Regions from separate parts of the Shewanella sp. SM20 genome, predicted to be linked through region 1. Evidence: predicted binding sites of a transcription regulator. Region 1 holds the regulator's gene; the other holds the start of a gene.
What was found. The regulator MetJ, encoded in region 1, represses methionine synthesis genes. The targets are predictions, from matches to a motif close to TAGACGTCTAGACGTCTA.

Region 1 (10,094 bases):
AACCGCTGTTGCCGAGATAGCCTCATCGGGCAAATTAGCCGAAGCAATGGCAACCATCATCTCACTCACGCCAGAAGTTCAAAGCACCTTTGCAACAGGCGAGCGTGATGAACTCACCGCCCGTACCTTACCTATATTTACCCAACTTAAGCGCGATTTTGCGGTTCAGCAATTCCAATTTCATAGGCCACCAGCCACTTCTTTTCTACGCTTGCATCGTCCCGAAAAATTTGGCGATGATCTCACCAGCATACGCAAGACCATAGTGGAAACAAATAGCCAAAAGCGCCCTCTTTATGGCTTGGAATATGGAGTGGAAGGATTAGGTATTCGTGGTTTAGTTCCAATGAATTACAACGGACAACACACAGGATCAGTTGAGTTTGGCATGTCCTTCGGTCAACCCTTTTTTGATAATTTTAAACAAGCCTATCAAGCAGAAATTGCCCTCATCTTGCCAGATGGTTCAGGGTACAAGTTATTTGGCGCTACATTCACGCCTGATACCCAAGCGGCAGATGAACTCAATAACGTCATGCAAGGCCATGAAGTCATACGCACTATTTCCTTAAATAACAAAACCTACGCCCTGTATCGCAATGCCATAAAAGATTACTCAGGAAACGTGTTTGGCGTACTCGATATTGCGATGGATAGAACCCATTCAGAACAAGCGATAGCGGATATTCGCCTTAAGTTGATCCTTATCGGTTTAGTGGCTCTGGTCATTGGAACTGCCATTGCTTGGTTTATTGCCAAAGGGATTACTCGCCCTATCGCTGAAACCACCCAAGCCATGAATGATATCGCTGAAGGTGAAGGCGATTTAACCCGCAGAATCGCGGTAAAAGGTAAGGATGAAATTGCTGAATTATCGATGGCATTCAACCGCTTTGTAGAAAAAATTCACAACACAGTTTCCCACGTCGCCGACTCAACAAGCCTGCTCGCCACCTCTGCTGAAGAAATGTCGAGCATTACGCGGGAAACCCAGAAGATGGCGAGTCGTCAGCACCTCGAAACCGAGCAAGTTGCCACCGCAATGAATGAAATGGCCGCAACGGTACAAGAAGTTGCCCATAACGCGACCGATGCGGCCGATGCAGCCAATCATGCCAATGACTCAACCGAACAAGGCAAATTGGTTGTACAAAAAGTGGTAACCACTATCGCCATACTGGCCGAGGAAATAGCCACAGCAGCGATTGAAATCAATGAATTAGAGCGTAATACCGCTGAAATCGATTCTGTACTTGTAGTTATCCGTAATATTGCCGACCAAACTAATTTACTCGCACTCAATGCGGCAATTGAAGCCGCAAGGGCGGGAGAACAAGGTCGAGGGTTTGCAGTCGTTGCCGATGAAGTACGCACTCTGGCGAGTCGCACTCAAGCATCTACGGCAGAAATTCAGCAGATGATCGAAGCGCTTCAGCATAAAGCTAAGTCTACAGTCAATGCGATGGAAACCAGCACCCGCACCACCCAAAGCTGTGTATCCCAAGTTCACCAAGCGGGTGAAGCACTCGAAGCCATTACCCATGCGGTTTCCACCATTAGCCAGATGAATATCCAGATCGCCAGCGCTGCAAATGAGCAATGTGCGGTTTCGGCTGAGATTAATAAAAATGTTAATAACATCAATGATATTGCGACCAATGCGACAGATAGTGCGGTACAAACCGCACGCGCTGGCGATGAACTTGCCCAACTCGCAGCCCGTTTAACAACTTTATTAGCTCAATTTAGAATTTAAACAAAACAAAACGCCGCATTCTCTGCGGCGTTTTTATTAGCTTATTTTATAAAGTTTTATTTAGGACGCACGCCTAAAGTGTGGCAAATCGCGTAGGTCAATTCGGCGCGATTTAAGGTGTAAAAATGGAAATCCTTCACGCCTTCGCGGGACAGCACTTTCACCATGTCGATGGCCACGTTTGCGCCCACCAATTGGCGTGTACCGGCATCGTTTTCTAAACCATCGAATTGCTTGTGTAGCCAGCCCGGTAACGACACATTGGTCATGCCCGCGAAACGTTTTAACTGGGTAAAGTTAGTCACAGGTAAGATACCTGGCACGATTTCAACGTCGATACCTGCGGCAACGCAGCGGTCACGAAAGCGCAGGTAAGATTCCACATCGAAGAAAAACTGGGTAATGGCACGGCTAGCGCCCGCATCAATCTTACGCTTAAGGTTGATCAAATCCGCCTGTGCGTTGCTCGCATCGGGATGCACTTCTGGATAAGCCGCAACGGAAATATCAAAGTCGGCCACAGAGCGCAGTAAACGCACTAAATCCACCGCAAAACGGGTTGGCTTAGGGCTACCCGCAGGCAAATCGCCCCGCAGTGCCACTATGTCACGAATGCCCGATTTCCAGTAATGCTTAGCCAGTTCTAATAGCTCTTCATCGCTGGCATCCACTAAGGTTAAGTGCGGCGCGGCAACGAGGTCGGTTTCCTGTTGGATACGTTCAATCACGCCGTGAGTGCGGTCGCGCACGCCTGAGTTAGCACCGTAAGTCACAGACACAAACTTAGGATTAAGCGGCTCTAAACGACGAATAGAGTTCCACAGTATCTGTTCCATTTCGGGGGTCGATGGCGGGAAAAACTCAAAAGAAACATTAATATCGCCATTAAGCTCAGACAAGCTCTGGTTCAGCGATTGTGAATGTTGTGCGTGATGAAAAGCCATGTGTATTTCCTCAACCGCCCTTGGCGCTACTCTTTGCTAGTATGAATTCGTTCAAATGGACGTTTGGACGTCTATATGTCCATATACTAGAGAAACTGAGATGTAAGTCAAGCCCAAAAATACCCATAAACCGCATTTAATCTCGGTTAATTCAATAGATTTATTCTAGCCAATAAAAAAGGACTCGAATGAGTCCTTTAAGAAGCTTGATAACGCGTTATTCCTGCAGCAGATCGCGACAGATCTGAGTCAGATCCGACTGCACCGCCGCCGCTGTCACTTCGCGTCCTGCGCCTGGTCCACGGATGATCAGCGGATTACCTTGGTAGAAGACACTGCGGATCACAAACACATTATCACCAGGGGTTAAGTTGGCGTAAGGGTGATGGGTGTCAATCCACTGCAAACCCACTTCGGCCTTGAGCTCTGGACCGCTGTTGTCTAAGGATGCCACATATCTGAGCACCTTATTTTGCTCCGCCGCCGCACCATACTGTTGCAGCAGATCGGCATCTAATTCGGCAATGCGGGTGAGAAATTGATCTAAGGGAATATCCGCCAAAGCGGCTGGTACGAGTGAGCGCAGTTCAATATCTTCAAGCTCGATTTCAAGGCCTATTTCACGGGCCAAAATAAGCAGTTTACGCTGCATATCACGGCCGGAGAGATCATCGCGGGGATCGGGTTCAGTGATGCATAAACCTCTGGCTTCAATCACTAATTCAGAGAAAGGCTTGCTGGTATCGTATTTCTCAAACAACCAACACAAGGTGCCAGAGAAAATCCCACCTACCGCTTCAACGCTATCACCGCTGTTACGCAGATCATTTAGCGCATGTTGGATGGGTAAACCTGCGCCACAACTGGCGTTATAGCGCCAAAATAAGCGACGATTACCCAGTTGCTGCTTTAACTCTCGATAGAAAGGCAGTGGACCCGAGCCCGCAAGTTTATTCGCGCTCACCACATGGATGCCACGCTCGAACAATTCTGGATATTGCAGCGTCAAACTGGCGCTGGCACTGATATCTAAGGCCACCAGCTCATCGCAGTTAACTTGCTCTAATTGCTCGAATAAATGTTCATACTGCCAAGGCGTTGCTTCAGTATTAAACTCTGTTTGCCACGCGGCAAGATTAATCCCAGTGGATTTAATCAAGGCTTTACTCGAACTGACTAAACCGACTAACTCAACACTGGCTTCGAGTTCATGGTCCAGTGATGGTGAAACCGACTTAAACAGATCGATCCAAGCCTCACCGATATTACCCACACCGAGCAGCAGGACGCCAATGCGTTTACGCGGGCCAGCGCAGCGACGGTGGACTTTTTGGGTTAACAAATTCACCTGTGACTGAGGCACCAGCGTCACTAAACTTAAATCGCCACTGAACAAAGGTTTAGCATCACGGCTCAGTAAACGCGCGAAGCTGCGGCGATAATGTTCGGCATCGGCACTGACTAATGCGACTAAACCGAGATCGGTATTGATCTGCTGATCGCTGATCCCTAAAGCTTCTGCCTCGGCATCGAGCAATCTTTGCACTTGTTTTTGATTTTCAGCGGTATAGGCAAGCTCAACCCTTTGGTGGGCTGAGGTCCAATGGGCCAATGGCGTTAAACCCGCGGCAATCAATAAATCTAATAAACGAGTTAACTCCCCCGTGAGTTTAAAGCCAAACAGGACGACAGCATTGAGATTAGTCACCACAGGCGCGCTCGCCGACGAACTGTGGGGTGCGATTAAGGTGAAGTCGGTGTGCGATGCATAACTTGAACGCACCGCTAAGCTCACTTCGGTATTGAATAACGGCTGCAGAGTGCGCGAATGCAATACTGGCGAGCCCAAACGCGCTAGGCGATCGGCTTCGGCAAGTGACATGCTTTTTAGTAACTTGGCATCGTTGATTTTATTAGGATCGGCGTTGAACACCCCTTCCACATCGGTCCAAATGGTCACGCGCTCGATATCGGCGAGACTAGCAATCAGGCTGGCGCTAAAATCTGAACCATTACGGCCAAGTAATAGGGTATCGCCACGCTCGTTAGCGCAGATAAAACCTGTGATCACTAAGCGTTCATTGGGATGCGCGGCTAATAGGGCTTGTACTTTAGCGCGGGATTCTTGTACCCGAATTTGCGGTACAGCGGCTTCATCGGCCACTAAAATTGAACAGGCATCCACATGGCTTGCCGCCACGCCAGATTCGCGCAGTAGCGCCGCCATTAAACGTGCCGACCAACGTTCGCCAAAGCTCACCACATGATTGATTTGGTATTCGTTGCGCTCATCTAAGGACAACAAGCTGATGAGTTGCGCTTTATCTGTGGCCAAACGCTCACGCAGATCGCGGGCTTGTTCATTCGACAACAACTGCTCAATCAACCCCTGTTGGTAGCTGATCAGCACTTGTAATTCTTCTTGCCATAGCTGACCCGCATCACGCAGCGCTAATAATTTATACAGGAAATTCGTGCTTTTACCCGCCGCAGAGACCACCACGAGATCATCACTATGACCGTGGGTTAACAGGATATGGGCGACTCGGCGATAACAATCGGCATCCGCTAAACTGGAGCCACCAAATTTATGTAAGTGACAACGTGCCATCTATTATTCCTCTACTGACAAGCCGCAACGGCGGCTAATCCTGCTTGAATATCTGCAACTAAATCGGCGGCATCTTCAATACCCACCGATAGACGCAATAGGGTGTCCTTAATACCAGCCTCGAAGCGCGCTTGCGGCTCCATGGCTCTGTGGGTCATAGTGGCGGGCACTGCCACTAAACTTTCGACGCCACCTAAACTTTCCGCCACGCTAAATAAGCTGAGTGCACCTAAAAAGGCCACCACTTCGGCCTCGCCGCCTTTGAGCTCAAAGCTCAGCATAGCGCCAAAGCCCTGTTGTTGCTTGGCCGCAATGGCGTGACCTGGATGATCCGCAAGCCCTGGGTAATAGACTTTACTCACCACAGGGCTTTGCGTTAATAACTCAATAATACGCTGGGCATTGGCTTGATGCTCGCGAATACGCACAGCTAAGGTACGTAGGCCGCGCAGGGTCAGATAACTGTCGAAGGCTGACCCCGTTAAGCCTAGAGTGTTCGACCACCAATGTAAGCTTTCGCCGATTTGCGCGTCTTTGGCGACCACAGCGCCGCCGACCACATCGCTGTGACCATTGATATATTTAGTGGTGGAGTGGATAACGATATCCGCGCCTAACAATAGGGGTTGTTGCAATATCGGCGATAAAAAGGTGTTATCGACCACCACCAGCGCGCCGACACCATGGCTCGCCTTAGCAATGGCTTCGATATCCACCACACGCAATAACGGGTTTGATGGGGTTTCGAGCCACACCATCTTAGGATTCTGCGCAATAGCGGCGGCTAACGCTTGGCTGTCGGTTTGGTCGACCACAATGAGCTTAAACTGGCCTTTCTTCGCCAAGTTGGTAAATAAACGGTAGGAACCGCCATAGCAATCATGGGGCACAACCAATAGGTCATCGGGGCCGAGCAAGGTCGTCACTAAGGTGATGGCCGCCATGCCAGTGCACGTCACTATCCCAGTGGCGCCCTTTTCTAATTGCGCTAATGCTTCGCCTAAAATGCAGCGTGTTGGGTTGCCTGAACGACTGTAATCGAATTCGCGGGGATTTTTATGACCATCGAAGGCGTAATTAGTCGACAAATAAATCGGTGGCACAACTGCGCCATATTGAGTATCGCTTTCGATACCCTGACGCACTGCCAGTGTGGCTAATTGACGCTCTGCCATGGGTGGACTCCTAAATTCGGTAGACTGATAGAGATGTCTGGACGTCTAAATGTACCTAAGCCCAACGCTATCGTCAATAGGCGTGAAGACGTTTAGACGTCTGAACATAAAGAAATCTGTTTGCAATCACAAAGAAATAGTAGCAATAATTTGACTGTTCTTTGTAAGGGTTTAAAATCTGCCCCGAATTTAGCGTTATAACAGGTGAGTCAATGACTGAATGGAATGGGGAATACATCAGCCCCTATGCTGAACATGGCAAGAAGAATGAACAAGTAAAAAAAATTACTGTGTCTATTCCGCTCAAAGTGCTTAAGGTCCTTACGGACGAACGAACTCGTCGTCAGGTCAATAATTTGCGTCACGCCACCAACAGCGAGCTGTTGTGTGAGGCATTTTTGCACGCCTACACTGGCCAGCCATTGCCTAACGATGAAGATCTGTCAAAAGATAGCCCAGACAGCATTCCCGCCGAAGCCAAGTTGCTGATGGACGAGATGGGGATCGAGTGGGAAGACATGGAATAGCGACTTGTCGCTGGCAAAGTTACATCACAGTGCTCATCAATAGGGATCGTTAACGATCCCTTTTTGTTTATATGGAATCCTATGTTTTCTATGATAGATCCACAGACTCTCGCCCTGGCCTCACTGATTGTGTTTCTTGGCGCCTTAACCCAGAGCCTGATTGGGTTTGGCCTAGCGGTTGTCGCCAGTCCTTTGCTGTATATCGTCGATCCACAACTTGTACCTGCGCCTGTTATTGCTATGGGTTTCTCCATCGCCCTGCTGACCTTAGTGCGTGAACGCGGTCACTTAGAATTCAATGGCTTGCAATATGCGCTCATAGGCCGCGTGCCCGGTGGTTTTATCGGCGCGAGTTTATTACTGTTTGCGCCTCAACCCATACTCGGTTTATCCATCGCCGCTATTGTGACTGTCGCAGTGATCCTCAGCCTGTATAAATTCAGCCTGCCAGTGAATAAGAAAACCCTCTTCGGTGCGGGCGTGGTTTCAGGGATCTTCGGCAATATCGCCGCGATTGGTGGCCCGCCGATGGCGATTTTGTTGGCAGGCAAAGATGCCTCGCAGTTTCGTGCAGCCCTGTCGGCCTTCTTCATTTTTAGCTCCATGATTGCACTGATCATTTTAGCGATCACTGGCTTATTAGAATTAAAACATCTGTGGCTGTCGTTGATGCTGCTCCCCTCAGTGATTTTAGGTTACTTAGTCGCAGGACGATTAGTGGGCCGTGTCGATAAAGAGAAGACAAAGATGGCAACGTTAGTCCTGTGCAGTATCAGCGCCTTAGTGCTAACGGTGAAGTCGGTTATTGAGTTATTACCCCAATAAGCGTCCTGCTTGTACTGGCAAACCTTCTCAAGATTCAAACAATAAAAAAGCACTGACATTGCCAGTGCTTTTTCTTTATCTATCAATATGTAAAGCTAGATTACACTCAGCTTAAATAGCTTTGCCCTGCGTACACAATAAAGTGTCTTAAGGCGAGTACGCCCGTTAAGCTCGCACAAGCCACCATGATCATCGCGCCCTTAGTGTGGCGAGTCGCGGCGGGTAGCAGCATAAACAGCAATGGAATACCAAAACCTATACCGACAACGCCTATCCAGAACACGCTTGCCCATAACCCAGAAGTTAACGATGCTAAGGCCGCAGCCGCCGCGCCGCCCTTGAAGTACAAGGCGCAGAACAACATGAACAGGAACAAAATTTCAATCGCCATCACAGGCAATTCTAAACCGTGCATCTTCACTAAGGTTTTGTCGTGGCTGTCCGTCTTAAACATCAGCAACGCCAGTACCGCATTTGCCGCAGCGCCCGCCGATAGACCTGACACTAAAAACAGCGCAGGCAGTACCGCAGTGTTGAGCATAGGATAGGCATTCATCGCCGAAATTAAGAAGCCAGTGTAAGCCCCTACGCCAATGGCGAGGACAAACAACAATACTTCAATCAGCTTTCGAAATGGCATAAGTAACTTAGCGATAGGTGTTAGGAAACCCAAACCCCATTTTGGTAAGTCATCCCGCAGCACAATAATGGCGTATGCAAAGGCCAAGGGAGAATACGCCAGCAGCGCCAGCACCCCGATTGCCATCACAGACTGGAAGTTATAGTGAATTAAGATCAACCAAAAGTGGAATGGTTTGGTTAAGTCAAACACTAAACAAGCTAGACCTAAGCTAATTGCTACAGGCCCAATAATGGCTGCCGCCTTAAGAATGCTGCTTTCAGCTCCCGCGCTGAGTTCCTTATTCGCCCAGCGCAAACCAATGCCAATCAGTAAACTGCCCGCGGATAACCCCGCCATAAACAGGTAAACGGCGATGACCCAGTGCCAAGTGACAGGATCATATTGCGCCATGTCGCCCCAAGTATTGTTCATAATCAAATCCCCCCTCTTTTGGTAGGAACGCGATATACCCTAGGTTTAGTGCCCAAATGGGTTTTATCTTGGTAAGTGATTTTAGTGTTGAGCATGATGGCCACTTCACTGCGTGGATCATTAGCATCACCAAACACTAAGGCATCGGTTGGACACACAGTCACACACGCTGGCTCTTCGCCCCGCGCTAAACGACTGTCTTTACAGAAGTTACACTTATCCGCCGCCTTGGTTTCTGGGTTCATAAAGCGCACTTTATAGGGGCACGCTGCCACACAGTACATACAGCCGACACACTTCTCGGTATGGATAGAGATAATGCCATCTTCACCCACATAGGCCGCGCCTGTTGGGCACACTTTAACGCAGGGTGCATCTTCACATTGCTGGCAAGATACCCTGTGATATTTGAAATGCAGATTGGGCATCTCACCAAAGGGGCCTTCCACACGCACTTGCAGACGAGTTACGCCTTCGGGTACACCATTTTCACTGCGACACGCCACGTTACAAGCTTGGCAGCCGATGCACTTATTCTCGTCGTGCACCATTACATATCGTTTATTCATTTAAGCCTCCGATTAGCGCTTTGCCAGCGTGACGCCCGTGGTGTGCACTGTCATGCCACACACAGGAGCAGTAACGTGCGGCAGTAAGTTACCGCAGTGGATACCTTTGCCCGTTGCTCTGACCAACTCTTTGTTTTTAGAACCAAAGCCCATGTAAGCAAACACAGTATCTTGGCGAATGCCCGGTGTGACTAAGGCATGGCCTTCTTCTGTGCCAACACTGCTGGTGAGGCGGATTGGGTCGCCATTGCTGATGCCTAACTTGCCCGCAGTAACGGGGTGAACCCACACAGCGTTATCCGACATCAGGTTAGCGAGCATAGGCACATTGTGGGTGGCGCCATTGGTGTGCACCGCCACTTTGCCTTGGATAAAGTACAACTCATCTGCTTTTTTAAGATTCACTTCGCGGAACTTGATCACCCCACGGCCTGGTGCCATGGCTTCCACTTTCGCGGAAGTGAGTTCAATTTTGCCACTCGGGGTTTTAAAGGTCAGTGCGCTGGCGTAAGTGCCGTCTTCATCGGCAGGTCGAGCATTGGAGTATGCCTTAATAAACTCGGCAACCATCTTAGGCTCGCACAACATAATTGGCTTACCAAAGCTCACAAAACCTTCGTCTTTGATCCGGCG
Region 2 (10,094 bases), on a different contig from region 1:
TATGGTTCTGACACAGAAGGGATAATTCCTGTTGCAGTAAAATCTGAAACGGTTCGAGCATAGCGGCATTGACTAGTGGCTCTGTTATATGCGGGTTGAGTACACACAGGGCACCAAATTGGCTACCATCCGGCCAAGCGATAGGACGTGAGAGAATATACTGAATACCATCAAAATCCCTTGGTAAATCCTCTAACATAAAGCTGCCGAGGTTTTGATATAAAACATCAGGTTGGCTGTTTTGTATCTGTGTAAAAAGTTCGAGTTCTGCGGAGTACAAAGTGCCCGCGGTAAATTGTGGTGTTTCAGTGATTGCGCTGACAATGATCTCAAATCCTGCGCTGGTCTTTTGGAATATAAAAACCGTGTTAGCGTTGTAATAGCTTTTGATGAGCTCACATTGGTGCATCCAGCGAGTGAGATTCACTTGTTGATTGTCGCTATCAAGTAAACTCAAGTTGGGATTAATGGTTTCTGGCAACATACAAACGCCTAACTATGGCTAAATATCCATTAAGTTTGGGAAATAAAAGGATATTTAGCAAATCAAAGCCCTAAATATTGCCTTGTTCTTGCTGTGCCTATTAACCCAACCGAGTATACTGGCGGGCTGAAATTGGGCCAAAAGCAGAAATAATGCTGTGAGAATACTGTGAAAATTAGACTAGCCTTACCCCAAGATGTTGATTTATTAGCGATGCTAGAGAAAAAACATCTTAATGATGAATTAGCTTCCGCCAGTATGGGGTTACAAGGGCAAGCTTTTTCCCACGGTGAACTGAGCGAATTAGTGCAGCATCATTGGGTCGTAGTGGCACTGGTAGAACAGCAGATCGTCGGTTATGTGATTGCAGGCCGTTGGGGATTTTTCGAACATTGGCCCATTTACCGCACTTTGTTGAATCGTTTAGGGCAACTCGATTGGGATGGACCTAAATTAACTAAGGTCAATTCTTGCCAATACGGGCCGATATGGGTGCAGCAAGCCTACCGTGGGCAAGGGATTTTCGAGGCATTAGTCCATGAAATTCGTCGCCAAGTTGCTCCGCATTTTAGCTATATGTTGACCTTTATTGCTGAAGATAATGAACGTTCCTTTGCCGCTCACTCGGGTAAAGCGCACATGCAGGTGGTGGATTTTTTCACTGTGTCGGCGCGGGATTACTATTTAATGGCGGCAAAGACCCAAGCTTAGTTGTTCGATGATAGAAATTAAGGATTCAATCTCTACTGTGTAAATAACCCGAGTTCAGGTTAAATAACGGAGATAAATACATGCATGTACAATTTGTTGAGTCACTATTAACGGTCTATGCCGAAGTCAATTTATCGGCTTGGGACAACTTGAGATTGGTCCTATCTGAGTGCACTCACCATGAATGTGAGGCGAGGGGATTTGAAGTCGAGTTTTTATCTGACTTAGGTGCATTGCAGCATTATTGGGTACAAGTGGGGAACATTTGGCTCGATTGTGGCCGAACCAATGCCTATTCAGCGACGTTAACGCAACTGACGGATGAGCAAGTCAGCCGCGCGAATACAAAAAAGGCGCTGGAGTGCGCCATTTTATCCCAAGAGCAAATTGGTCTACTTTGCATGCAAAACGCCCATTTCGACCATTGCTAAGGGCGCTTATTCAGCCAGTTTCTCAATCGCTTTTTTGATCAATACTTCTTCATCAGAAAGATGCGCTGAGGGGTAGTGGTGACTGTGCCTATGATCTCAACCCCTTGTTTTTCATAAAACACAGGTGCTTGAATCGATAAGGTATCCACTTGAGCTACCAAGCAACCCCGCTGTTTCGCCTCAGCTTCGGCAAGTGCCATCAGTTTATGCCCAAGCCCAGAGCCTCTGGTTTGGTCATCAACCCAGACAACATTGATTAAGAAGTTTTTATAGATAGTCCGGCCACCCACACCACCAATCAACTTGCCATTTTCATCACGTGCTATGACAGTCAAAGGCACTGATTGCCCAGCATTAAATTGCCAAACGCCGTCTACCAGCGCATCCACAATCGCGATATTTTCTTCACTAATAACTTCAAAGTTCATGTCAAAAACTCTTTCTGGAATGTGATTACTTTATAAACGTAAATGTTATTTCTGTTGTATTCAACTTTTGATTGATCTCACTAATGTTAATCATTATCATTCGCGAAATCATTTATAAGTTACATTTGTAAACTAAGTTTACTAAACAGGAGAGGTTTATGTTATTTCGTCAAACTTGCTTGGCAGTTGCCATTACCGCTGTATTTACGGGTAATTTTGTCCAAGCCGAAGAGGCTCCCGACAGAAAAATGGAAGTTATGGTTGTTACTGCCTCTGGATATGAACAGAAATTGGTTGATGCACCAGCCAGTATTTCTGTTATCACCCAAGAAGATTTGATGATAAAACCTTATACCACTCTCCTAGATGCAGTGCGTGATTTGGAAGGGGTTGATATTGGTGAAACCCGTGATAAAACAGGGCAAGGTACCATCAGTCTACGCGGTATGGGATCTGACTATACCTTAATCCTTGTCGATGGTAAGCGTCAGAATAACCATGGTGATATTTATCCAAACAGTTTTGGAGGCAATCAATTTGGTCATGTACCACCACTTGATGCTATTGATCGAATTGAAGTTATTCGCGGGCCAGCATCAACGTTATACGGTGCAGATGCTCTCGGTGGTGTGGTGAACATCATCACTAAAAAAGTGGGCGACGAATGGTCTGGCTCTATCACTCACAGCCGAACTCATCAAACCAATGATGCCTATGGCGAAGATATCACTACCGATTTCAGCGTGATGGGTCCCCTCATTAAAGGCGTTCTTGGGTTATCGATTCATGGCAGTATTTATGATCGAATGGGGTCTACACCAGAGTACGCACCAGTAGATTATCCTAATGGAGAAGTACGCACTCGTTCACTCGGTTTTGGTGGTGGCGGTAAAACCGTCGATAACGAAAATCATATGTTAGGTGGGAGTTTAAGTTGGACGCTAAATGAACATCACAAAATTTGGTTTGATTTAGATTCCTCATCTCAAGATTATGATAATACGCCACTGATCAATGATAACGGTGAACGCGAGTATCCGCTTGGTACAGTTGATAATATCGATAGTCTCTGGATTGCCAGTAACTTCTGTAAAGGCGGCGTAGGTTCCCGTGAGGCTGCTTGTCTAGCCAGCGGTGGTGAATGGGCAAGACGCTCAAATCCGCGAGCGGGTTACAGCGAGACTCAAAAATTTACCCGTGATGCTTGGGCGTTAACCCATGAAGGTGCTTGGGATTTTGGTACAAGCTTTGTGTCACTATCCTATGTCGACACACAAAATAATGGCCGCACACTGCCATTTACCACTGCTGAGCGAGTATTACTACTGCAGATGATTGATGGTAAAGGGGATTACATCGGCATGACTGAAGCCGAACGTAAAGCGATTGCTGAATCCACTTTCCTGCCTAGACCTAAACGCGAAATGGCAAGTAATCAATATACGCTTGATATGAAACTCGATATTCCATTTGAAGCTGCAGGAAATCATGTCGCAGTGACGGGGGCGCAGGTGATTCGTGGTGAGTTGAAAGACGGTGTATTTGGTATGGAAGAAGGTACGCCGGGCGCAGTACAAGAACACAATATGTGGTCTGTTTTTGCTGAAGATACATGGAGCATGACTTCTGATTTATCTGTTACTGCGGGTTTACGTCATGATGATCATGAAATATTTGGCAACCAACTCAGCCCACGTCTATACGGCGTTTACACCATTAATAATGAGTGGACTGTAAAGGGTGGGGTGAGCACAGGTTTTAAAACACCTAAAACCACACAATTGTATGATGGTGTCGTTGGCTTTGGTGGCCAAGGAACCTCACCGCAATTTGGTAACCCAGATCTCGAAGCTGAAACCAGTGTGTCCAGCGAAGTCGCCCTGTATTGGTCCCATCCAGATGGCCATAATTTTAACGTCACTATCTTTAAAAATGACTTTGACGATAAGATTGCTTCACAACCCTGTGGTAAAGGTACGAGCATAGAATGTTCCGATGCGGGTGAATATGCTGATTTAGGTTATGCAGTCAGTAGCAAAACAGTCAACATAGATAAAGTTACTATTCAAGGTGCTGAGCTCGCGGGACGTTGGGAAATTCTAGATGCCTTAACGTTAAATGCTAATTATACCTACACAGATAGCGAGCAGAAAAGCGGTGCAGAGCAAGGCCGTCCACTCGGGAACAGTGCCAAGCATATGGCAAACGCGACATTAAAATGGGAGTTGACCGACTCATTTAACGTATTCTTGACCTCAGAATACCGTGCTAAACGTTATCGCTCTTGGGATATCATTAATGATGCTGCACTTTACTATAAAGGTTATGACGTGTTCCATCTTGGTGGTTCTTATCAGGCGAGTGAGTTTGTCACCTTCAACATGCGAGTAAATAACTTATTTGATAAAGATTTTACTTCATACGATATTGTCTTCACCGAATGTAGTGACACTAGCACCACTTGTGTCTCTGACGATAATGGCCAAAACGGATACACAGCATCTTACGTTGATGATTTTAATAACAAAGATAAGGCCCGTAACTTCTGGGTTGGTATGAATGTACGTTTCTAAACGAATACCCTGTGCATTAGCCATTATTTGATATTCATGGGCGATAGATAAAACTGAGAGTTACCCGTTTGATAAAGGTATCCACTATCAATTAAACAATAGGGTAACTCTCATTACTCATTACTCATTACTCATTACTCATTACTCAGTGCACCTGCACTGTGCTGGTGAGTCCGCACTATCGAGCCATCAATAAAGACCCATTCCGTGTCGGCCATTTTCACTAAAGCTTTGAGTAAATAGGCCTGAATGTCTTTTTAGACCATAAATGAAACCCTCTAAAAACCGTACTCCAATGGCCCAACTCTTTGGGTCAATCTTGCTAAGGGGGGCCTGCTAGAAGGCGGTAAAGAATGCCTTCGAATGTTTATCTATGTTCAGGTTTATCATAAACACGGCCTGTGCTGTTCATTAAATGAAATAGCGTTTCCCTGCGTGCATTGGTTAGTATCAATCTTGGCATGCTCTCTAAAAATCATTCTCGAAAGCTCAATAGACCCTAGATGAAGTCAGAAAAATTAAAGGTGCTAGCGTATAAGCCTACAGAATGAGCCATTGCCCGTTTGGGTAAGTACCAATATAACCAAAGGGGATTCTTCCACAGAGATACCAAGATAGGCGTTCACTCGTAAAGGCTGAAAGTTTAACGTCAGCTAGGAGCAGTGTTGCGAGCGTATTAGCGTCATCGGATGTCTGCGCGCATATTTCTGCAACGGGAATAATTTTCCAAGTGGAGAGGTAAGCTGACTTAGCAATTTCATCGACTTCGCTGTCAGAAATCCAAGCATGCACATCATTTACTACTGCCTTTGTTTTTAACGAATTTGCCAAGTCATGATCTGTTACACACAGGCTTTCATAGTGGATTTCGTAAGGTGTTTCAAAAAAGGCTTCAGGATCGGATTCAAGAAAAGCGGCGATCTCCTCTAATGTGCCGTATGTCTTTGCTGTTTCCTCTGGCAGACCTACGTTGGCTGCCCATGCACAAGATTGAAGTTGCTGTAATAAGATGGCGTTATCGGTCATGGGGTCTGTGCACTCTAATGGTCTGTGTATATGCTGCTTTTTATCTTGCCATATTTGTCTTAGCACTATTAATCTAACTAAATGTCAGACATAAAAAAACCGCTGGGTAGCGGTTTTTTTATGGGTCTTAAGTGTAAAAATTGAAATGAATTAAGACTATAGACCCGCGTCAGCACGTAATATTTCGGCTTTATCAGTCGCTTCCCATGGGAATTCGCTGCGACCAAAGTGGCCATAAGCGGCGGTCGCTTGATAAATTGGACGTGCTAAATCTAGCATGGCCGTTAAACCGTATGGGCGCAGTTCAAAGTGTTGACGGACTAACTTGATCAGCACTTCTTCAGACACCTTACCAGTACCGAAGGTCTCGATGCTGATAGAGGTCGGCTCTGCCACACCAATAGCGTAAGACACTTGGATTTCACAGCGATCAGCAAGACCTGCTGCAACTATGTTTTTTGCCACATAACGGGCAGCGTATGCTGCGCTACGGTCCACTTTTGATGGATCTTTACCAGAGAATGCGCCACCACCATGACGGGCCATGCCGCCGTAGGTGTCAACGATGATCTTACGACCCGTTAAGCCGCAATCACCTACTGGACCACCGATAACAAAACGGCCAGTTGGATTGATAAAGAACTTAGTATCTTTGTTTAACCATTGAGCTGGTAATACAGGCTTGATAATGGTTTCCATCACGCCTTCAATTAAGTCGGCTTGTGAAACGTCATCTCTGTGCTGAGTCGATAACACGACTGCATCGATACCGACAATTTTGCCATCATCATAGGCAAAAGTGACTTGGCTTTTCGCATCTGGGCGTAACCAAGGTAGCGTGCCATTTTTACGCACTTCAGACTGACGTTTCACTAATGCGTGAGCATAGGTGATAGGTGCAGGCATCAGAATGTCGGTTTCGTTGTTGGCATAGCCAAACATTAACCCTTGATCGCCAGCACCTTGCTCTGCAGGGTCTGCGCGGTCTACACCTTGATTAATGTCGGGTGATTGCTTACCAATGGCGTTTAATACTGCGCACGAGTCTGCATCAAACCCCATATCTGAATGGGTATAACCAATTTCACGCACCGTTTTACGGGTGATTTCTTCAATATCAACCCAGGCAGAGGTAGTGACTTCACCACCTACTAATACCATGCCGGTTTTGACATAAGTTTCACACGCTACGCGTGCTTTTGGATCTTGAGCCAGAATTGCATCTAGCACAGCATCAGAAATCTGATCTGCAATCTTATCGGGATGACCTTCTGAGACCGACTCAGAAGTAAACAAGTGCTTTGCCATAGTAGGAAAATCTCGTCGTTAGCATTCAAACGTGTAGAAGCATCTACATCTAGACGGCTATTTTAGTTTAAATCCGATTGCCGATCACCCCCGATAATAAAAAATCCTCTCAGATTGTGACCTGAAAACGACTACGCTCTGCCATAAATAGGTTATTTTACTTATATTTCATGGCATTAAGTTTACTATGTTTTTGAGAAATTTATTTCTCCATTATAAGTGATCCTTGCTATGCCCTCTCAAGTAAATGCGAGCAAAGTGACTAGCTTATTTCTGCGACTTATATACTCAAGCGACCAGAATCCTGCATCTTCAGGTTGTTTGGGTACATATTCGCCCATCTTTTGCTGAGTGAATGGCAATTTTAGTTTGCGTCACACTGGCATGTAGGGGAAAATATGCATCCAAATTGCCCGCTAGACCCCACAAACAAGCAGGAGAGAGCATGTCTTCCCGTAAAGTACTCGCAAACGCAATCCGTGCGTTAAGTATGGATGCAGTTCAAAAAGCAAATTCAGGCCATCCCGGCGCCCCAATGGGTATGGCAGATATTGCTGAAGTGCTGTGGAATGATTTCCTTAAGCACAACCCGAACAATCCGAAATGGGTAGATAGAGATCGTTTTATCCTCTCTAACGGTCACGGTTCAATGCTGATTTACTCTTTACTTCACCTGACTGGTTATGAATTACCAATTGAAGAGCTAAAACAGTTCCGTCAATTGCATTCTAAAACCCCGGGTCACCCAGAATACGGTTACACCCCAGGTGTTGAAACCACAACGGGTCCACTCGGTGCGGGCATAAGCAACGCTGTCGGTATGGCGATTGCTGAGAAAACCTTAGCGGCACAGTTTAACCGTGATGGTCACGATATCGTTGATCACTACACTTACTGTTTCCTCGGCGATGGCTGTTTGATGGAAGGTATTTCCCACGAAGCCTGTTCATTAGCCGGTACTTTAGGCTTAGGTAAACTGGTCGCATTTTGGGATGATAACGGTATTTCTATCGATGGCCATGTTGAAGGCTGGTTCACCGATGATACGCCAAAACGTTTTGAAGCTTACGGCTGGCATGTGATTGCCGGTGTCGACGGTCACGATAGCGCGGCAATCCGTGCTGCTATCGAAGCGGCTAAAGCCGTTACCGATAAACCAACAATGATTTGCTGCAAAACCATTATCGGTTTTGGTTCACCCAACAAATCTGGCAGCCACGATTGTCACGGCGCGCCACTAGGCGATGCAGAAATCGCAGCCGCCCGTGAATTCCTTGGCTGGCCACATGCACCATTTGAAATCCCTGCTGACGTTTATGCCGGTTGGGATGCCAAAGAAGCCGGTGCGGCCCGTGAAGCAGCGTGGAACGAGAAGTTTGCAGCATATCGCGCTGCTCACCCAGAACTGGCTGCTGAATATGAGCGTCGCGTTCTGAAAGGTGAATTACCGGCCGATTTCGAAGAAAAAGCGCAGGCATTTATTCAAGCATCACAGGACAAAGCCGAAGGTATTGCGAGCCGTAAAGCCTCACAAAATGCCATCGGTGCATTTGGCGCTATGTTGCCTGAACTGTTAGGTGGCTCTGCTGACTTAGCGGGTTCTAACTTGACACTGTGGTCAGGTTCTAAAGGTATTCAAGACGATCCAGCTGGTAACTACATTTACTACGGCGTGCGTGAATTCGGCATGAGCGGCATTATGAACGGTGCTTCGCTGCATGGTGGTTTCATCAACTACGGCGCAACGTTCATGATGTTCATGGAATATGCTCGTAACGCAGTCCGTATGTCGGCGCTGATGGGTATTCAAAACATCTTCGTTTATACCCATGACTCTATCGGTCAAGGTGAAGATGGCCCAACACATCAACCAGTTGAGCAATTAGCTAACCTGCGTATGACGCCAAATATGGCCGTATGGCGTCCATGTGATGCGGCAGAAACGGCAGTTTCTTGGAAAGCTGCGATTGAGCGCCGTAATGCACCTACGTCACTGATCTTCAGCCGTCAAAACCTGAAAGCTCAAGCGCGTACCGCTGAGCAATTAGCCAACGTGGCTAAAGGTGCTTATGTACTGCAAGACTGTGCGGGTACACCAGAACTGATCCTGATCGCAACTGGTAGCGAAGTACAATTGGCAATGGATGCAGCCGCTGCACTGACTGAGCAAGGTAAACACGTTCGCGTCGTCTCTATGCCATCGACAACTGAGTTCGATAAGCAAGATGCCGCGTATAAAGAATCTGTATTACCACGTGCTGTGACTAAACGTGTGGCTATCGAAGCGGCGCATACCGATTTCTGGTACAAGTATGTCGGTTTTGAAGGCACAGTTGTGGGCATGACTACATTTGGTGAGTCTGCGCCGGGTAACGTGCTATTGAATCACTTCGGTTTCACCGTTGAAAATGTGCTGAATGCTGCAAAATCATTGGGCTAATCGCTCAAGGGATTAGATTCAATACAAAAGGTTAAACTTTTTAAGTGTTAATCTGTATAATGCGGCCTGCAATCGTTTGCAGGCCGTTTTTGTATTAAGAGGAAATTGAGACCTCAATGATCCGAGTCGCTATCAATGGTTATGGCCGTATCGGCCGCTCTATTCTCCGAGCTTTATATGAGTCTGGAAAACGGCAGCAAATGCAGATTGTCGCGATTAATGAATTAGCTAAACCTGAAGCCATTATTCATCTGACCCAGTACGACACCACCCACGGTCGGTTTGCGCACAAAGTGAAGCTTGTTGATGATCATATGCTGATTGGCGACGATGCGATAAAAATCCTCCACGAGCCCGATCCGGCAAAACTCCCTTGGCACGAGATGGACATCGACATTGTCTATGAAGCCACTGGCGTATTAGTCGATCGTCAAAGCTGCGAAGCCCATATTCACGCCGGCGCTAAACAAGTGCTGATAAGTCATCCATCCTCAGCCGATGTCGATGGCACGATTGTCTATGGTGTAAACCACGATTTACTCCGCGCCGAACACACTGTGGTGTCCAACGCTTCTTGCACCACTAACTGTATCGTGCCAGTGATCGATGTGCTCGATCGCCACTTTGGCGTTAAAAGCGGTGCCATTACCACTATCCATTCGGCGATGAACGATCAGCAAGTGATTGATGCTT

Region 2: metK (methionine adenosyltransferase) is a predicted target of MetJ. The motif match lies at 7,004-7,021, and genes of this name have one in related genera.

What each region holds. Positions count from the first base shown of each region.
Region 1 is NZ_JAKKRK010000060.1:7,126-17,219, forward strand. It holds gene L5M18_RS19665 (methyl-accepting chemotaxis protein) at 1-1,756, shown strand, start outside; gene metF (methylenetetrahydrofolate reductase) at 1,813-2,700, opposite strand; gene L5M18_RS19675 (bifunctional aspartate kinase/homoserine dehydrogenase II) at 2,918-5,311, opposite strand; gene metB (cystathionine gamma-synthase) at 5,323-6,486, opposite strand; gene metJ (met regulon transcriptional regulator MetJ) at 6,699-7,013, shown strand; gene L5M18_RS19690 (sulfite exporter TauE/SafE family protein) at 7,095-7,838, shown strand; gene nrfD (NrfD/PsrC family molybdoenzyme membrane anchor subunit) at 7,945-8,892, opposite strand; gene L5M18_RS19700 (4Fe-4S dicluster domain-containing protein) at 8,895-9,461, opposite strand; gene phsA (thiosulfate reductase PhsA) at 9,474-10,094, opposite strand, start outside.
Region 2 is NZ_JAKKRK010000018.1:36,470-46,563, forward strand. It holds gene L5M18_RS09470 (GGDEF domain-containing protein) at 1-484, opposite strand, end outside; gene L5M18_RS09475 (GNAT family N-acetyltransferase) at 653-1,195, shown strand; gene L5M18_RS09480 (hypothetical protein) at 1,276-1,626, shown strand; gene L5M18_RS09485 (GNAT family N-acetyltransferase) at 1,665-2,054, opposite strand; gene L5M18_RS09490 (TonB-dependent receptor domain-containing protein) at 2,213-4,627, shown strand; partial or broken gene L5M18_RS09495 (transposase) at 4,765-5,090, opposite strand; gene L5M18_RS09500 (hypothetical protein) at 5,168-5,653, opposite strand; gene metK (methionine adenosyltransferase) at 5,810-6,961, opposite strand; gene tkt (transketolase) at 7,407-9,401, shown strand; gene epd (erythrose-4-phosphate dehydrogenase) at 9,518-10,094, shown strand, end outside.